DNA from 2 places in the Clostridium sp. C1 genome. Region 1 is predicted to be linked to the other one. Evidence: a T-box and tRNA genes for the amino acid it is inferred to sense, from the RefSeq annotation. Region 1 holds a T-box; the other holds one or more tRNA genes.
What was found. A T-box is a leader RNA that pairs with one kind of tRNA and senses whether it is charged. The one in region 1 lies ahead of serS (serine--tRNA ligase), so its partner is inferred to be a tRNA-Ser.
Positions count from the first base shown of each region.

Region 2: it has a tRNA-Ser gene. The T-box ahead of serS (serine--tRNA ligase) is inferred to sense a tRNA for this amino acid. The anticodon was not compared.

Region 1 covers NZ_CP073631.1:2,209,190-2,211,608, forward strand. The annotation lists gene KEC48_RS11820 (GNAT family protein) at 540-1,043, shown strand; T-box leader at 1,081-1,270, shown strand; gene serS (serine--tRNA ligase) at 1,311-2,419, shown strand, end outside.
Region 2 covers NZ_CP073631.1:1,161,070-1,163,488, forward strand. The annotation lists gene KEC48_RS06345 (NUDIX hydrolase) at 216-746, shown strand; tRNA gene KEC48_RS06350 (tRNA-Asp) at 819-895, opposite strand; tRNA gene KEC48_RS06355 (tRNA-Ser) at 926-1,016, opposite strand; gene KEC48_RS06360 (6-phospho-beta-glucosidase) at 1,112-2,419, opposite strand, start outside.

The DNA.
Region 1 (2,419 bases):
TTTGATAAGTCAATATACAAATAAATTGTATTTGCCTAAAGTAAATATAAAAATTAAATCTACATTCTCTAGAGAGTATAGAATCTCTTTTTTGATATTGATATAATGCATATGGAACAGTAATAACGGTAGGTGGTTATGCCCTAGTCGTGAGACGAAGGCACGTAATTCTTCGTTGACATAGATATCCATTCAATAGATGGAAATATGAAAGACGGAGGTGATGGACATGACATCTTATGAGATAGTCATGATAATGTTAGGAATACTAACATTTATTGTGACTTTAATAAGTGTGATTGTGAAATTGCTTCTTATTATTATTGATAAGAGTGTAAAAAAATAACTACCTCTGGCTCTGGTAAAGTTGAGATAGTTATTTCCAACCAAATCTAGGGCATAACCGTTTATCGGCTGTTCCTTTTTCAATTACATTATAGTTTATGTCATTTTAGATGTCAATATACGAATAAATATATTTATTTAATTCAATATTTAACAATGTTATAATATATTTAAAAAGTAGAGGTGTTTTAAAGATGAAATGCATAATAAGAAAATGGAAAAGAGAAGATGCCGAAGATTTATATCAGAATATTAATGATTTAAGAATTTTAAATAATTTAACAGATCGTATACCTTATCCATATCATTTACAGGATGCCTATGATTATATAGAAGCTATGTTATCTGCTGATGAAAATGAAATCTTTGCTTTTGCGATTGAATATGAAGGAAAGGTTGTTGGAAGTATTTCAGTTTTAAGACAAGATGATATTTATCGTAGAAGTGGAGAGATTGGATATTATTTAGGTTATAAATATTGGGGTAAAGGAATTATGAGTGAAGCTGTGAAACAGACATGTCAATATGTTTTTGAACATAGTGATATAGAGAGAATTTTTGCGGCTCCTTTTGATTATAACCCAGCCTCACAAAGAGTCTTAGAAAAATGTGGTTTTGAACGTGAAGGTATTTTACGTAAGAATGGCTTTAAAAATGGTGAGTTTCATGACATGATTATGTATTCTTTGATTAAATAATTATTGAAATTATTAAGTCTTATGCTATAATCAGTATATCAAATCGTTGCATTGGATAAGTAAATGTGAAATCATGATAGAGAGCTGATGGTTGGTGTAAATCAGTATGAGGAAACATTGAAATCTACCAATAAGAGGAGCTAATCCCTCCCGGTTGAACCGTTATCTCATAAAAGTTATCAGTCTGATAAGAAATAGGGTGGCACCACGATATATTCGTCCCTTGTAAAAGGTGCTTTTTATTTTATTGGAAAAGGAGAATGAAAAATGATTGATATAGCAATACTTAGAGAAAATCCAGAAGCAGTAAAAGAAAATATGCGTAAGAAATTTCAACATGATCGTTTGCATTTGGTTGATGAAGCTTATGCATTGGATAAGGAATATCGTGAAGCTTTGACAAAAGCGAGTGAGCTTCGTGCTATGCGTAATTCATTGTCTAAAGAAATTGGACAATTTATGCGTGAAGGTAAAAAAGATTTAGCTGAAGAAAATAAAAGAAAAGTCAGTGAAATGGCAGATACTTTAAAAGAATTAGAAGCAAAAGAAATAGAATTAGGTCCTAAATTAAAAGAAGTGATGATGAAAATTCCTAACTTTATTGATGATAGTGTACCTATTGGAAAAGATGACAGTGAAAACGTTGAAATTCAAAAATATGGAGATCCTGTTGTTCCTGATTATGAAATCCCATATCATGCGGATATTATTACAAAATTAAAAGGATTAGATAAAGAAGCAAGTGGAAGAACAAGTGGTAATGGTTTCTATTATTTGATGGGTGATATTGCTAGACTTTCTTCAGCAATGTTATCTTATGCCAGAGATTTTATGATTGATAAAGGATTTACTTATTGTATTCCTCCATTTATGATTAGAAGTGATGTTGTGACTGGTGTTATGTCATTTGAAGAAATGGATGCTATGATGTATAAAATTGAAGGTGAAGATTTATACTTGATTGGAACAAGTGAACATAGTATGATTGGTAAATTTAAAGATCAGATTGTTAAAGAAGAAGAATTACCAATTACATTAACTTCATATTCTCCATGCTTTAGAAAAGAAGTTGGGGCTCATGGTATTGAAGAACGTGGTATTTATCGTGTACATCAATTTGAAAAACAGGAAATGGTTGTTTTATGTAAACCAGAAGAAGCTATGGAATGGTATGATAAAATGTGGTCATATACTGTTGAATTATTTAGAAGTTTAGATATACCTGTAAGAACACTAGAATGTTGTAGTGGTGATTTAGCTGATTTAAAAGTGAAATCTTGTGATGTAGAAGCATGGTCACCTAGACAGAAAAAATATTTTGAAGTTGGTTCTTGTTCTACATTAGGAGATGCACAAGCTAGACGTTTAGGTATTCG
Region 2 (2,419 bases), 1.0 Mb from region 1:
CTTTCATTTTAACAAAGTTTGATAGAAAAAAATATACATTTTTAATTGAAAGCCTTTACAACTTTTAAATCTCTGTTATAATTATCTATGTTAAGTGGTTCTCACTTAAACATACCCCCTATTATTACCCTAACGTGTAAAATAATAGAGATAAAAGAAAGTATGCTCCCCCGCATACTTTCTTTTTATGTTATAATTGGCATGAGGTGAAAATCATGGAAAAAGAAATTCAAAGAACAGTGATTTATGATGGGAAAATTATGCAGGTAACACGTGAAGAAGTTGAATTAGAAAATGGTGAACATGCTTATCGAGAAGTTGTTTATCATCATGGTGGTGTCTGCATTTTAGCTATCAAAAATCATCAGATTCTTCTTGTAAAACAGTTTCGTTATCCTAATCGTATAGAAACATTAGAAATTCCTGCTGGTAAACTAGAAGCAAATGAAAATCCCAAAGATTGTGCTTTTCGTGAATTAGAGGAAGAAACAAACAATCGTGCACGTGGGATGAAGTTTATTATGAAAGTCTTACCATCTCCCGGTTATACAAGTGAATGGTTATATCTTTATGAAGCGATTGATTTTGAAGAAGTTGATGATGCTTTAGAGGGTGATGAAGATGAATTTATTGATATTGTGAAATTAGATATTGATGAAGCTTATCAAAAAGTTTTAAATGGAGAAATTGTTGATGCGAAAACTGTTATTGCGATTATGTATGCTTATCAGCAAGTTCATCTTTAAAAAGTGGTTTTCCACTTTTTTTATTTTATAAGACAAAAAAAGTTATCCATATGGATAACCTTACTTTTATATTGGCGGTCTGGACGGGGCTCGAACCCGCGACCTCCGCCGTGACAGGGCGGCATTCTAACCAACTGAACTACCAGACCAATATATATACACTGCCAAGAGTTTTTCAATGGCGGAGACAGAGGGATTTGAACCCTCGCGCCAGTTTCCCGACCTACACCCTTAGCAGGGGCGCCTCTTCAGCCTCTTGAGTATGTCTCCTTCAGTTGCCTAACTATAATAACATACCTTTTTAAAGATTTCAATACTAAAATGAAAAAAGTTTATATAAAAAAAAAGAGTTGAAAAATCAACTCCTACTTGTTAAAAAATTGTGGTAAATAATCTTTATGTGCTTCTAATAATTCATCAATAACAGTATTAGCGATTTCGTCACTTGGACATAATGGATTCATATTTAAAGCAGTGACTGCTAAATCACGATCCCCTTTAATCGCTGCTTCAATAACTAAACGTTCAAATGTTTTCATCATTTGTACATATCCACTGATTGGTAATTTTAAAGCTCCCGTCGCGATTGGTTGAGGACCATTGGCAGTGATACGACAAGCCACTTCAACAGCACTATCCATTGGTAAATCTGCAATGGCTCCATTATTGCGTACATCTACGTATTGAATATCACCTTTATTTGTATAAATAGAAGCAATTAAATTACATGCAGCATCTGAATATTTTGCTCCACCACGCATTGCCAGCTGTTCTGGTTTTTCTTGAAGTTCTTCATGACTATATAATTCAAATAATTCTTCTTCAGTCTTGCTGACAACTTCACCACGCACTGTTCCTGTTTTGAACTGTTCTAATTCTTCTTCTAATTGTTCTTTTGTAAAGAAATAGTAATTATGATATGGACATGGAATAGCGTTTAATCCTTTGATAAAGGATGGAGAATATGGTAATGATACAAAGTTTTTCATTTGAATAGTATCTTCTAGTTTTAAATGTGCATATTGATTTAATAATTCATCAAAACGAGAAACACCATCAACAAAAACATCTGTCGCAAAAATAAAATGATTAACACCTTGAATTTGCATTGTCACTTGACTTTCATCCACATTTAACATCTTCGCAAAACCAGCGACCATATTCACTGGAACATTACAAAGTCCAATGGCTTTTTTAAAGTTTGTATAACGTAAAATAGCTTCTGTGACCATTCCTGCTGGATTAGTAAAGTTAATCAGCCATGCATCGGGACATAATTCTTCAATATCTTTGACAATATCTAAAATAACGGGAATAGTACGAAAAGCCTTAAACATTCCTCCTGCTCCATTGGTTTCTTGTCCAATCATGCCATGACTTAATGGAATTCTTTCATCTAAAACACGTGCTGGTAAACGTCCAATACGCATTTGTGTTGTGACAAAATCAGCATCTTTCAAAGCTTCACGACGATCATAACTTAAAATAATCTCCATTGGTACTCCCGCTTTTTTGACCATACGCTTTGCCAGCGCACCAACCGTTTCTAGCTTTTCACGTCCAGCTTCAATATCTACCAACCATAATTCTTTTACTGGTAAGTGAGCATATCTTTTGATAAACCCTTCTACAAGTTCTGGAGTATAACTGCTTCCTCCTCCAATTGTTACAAT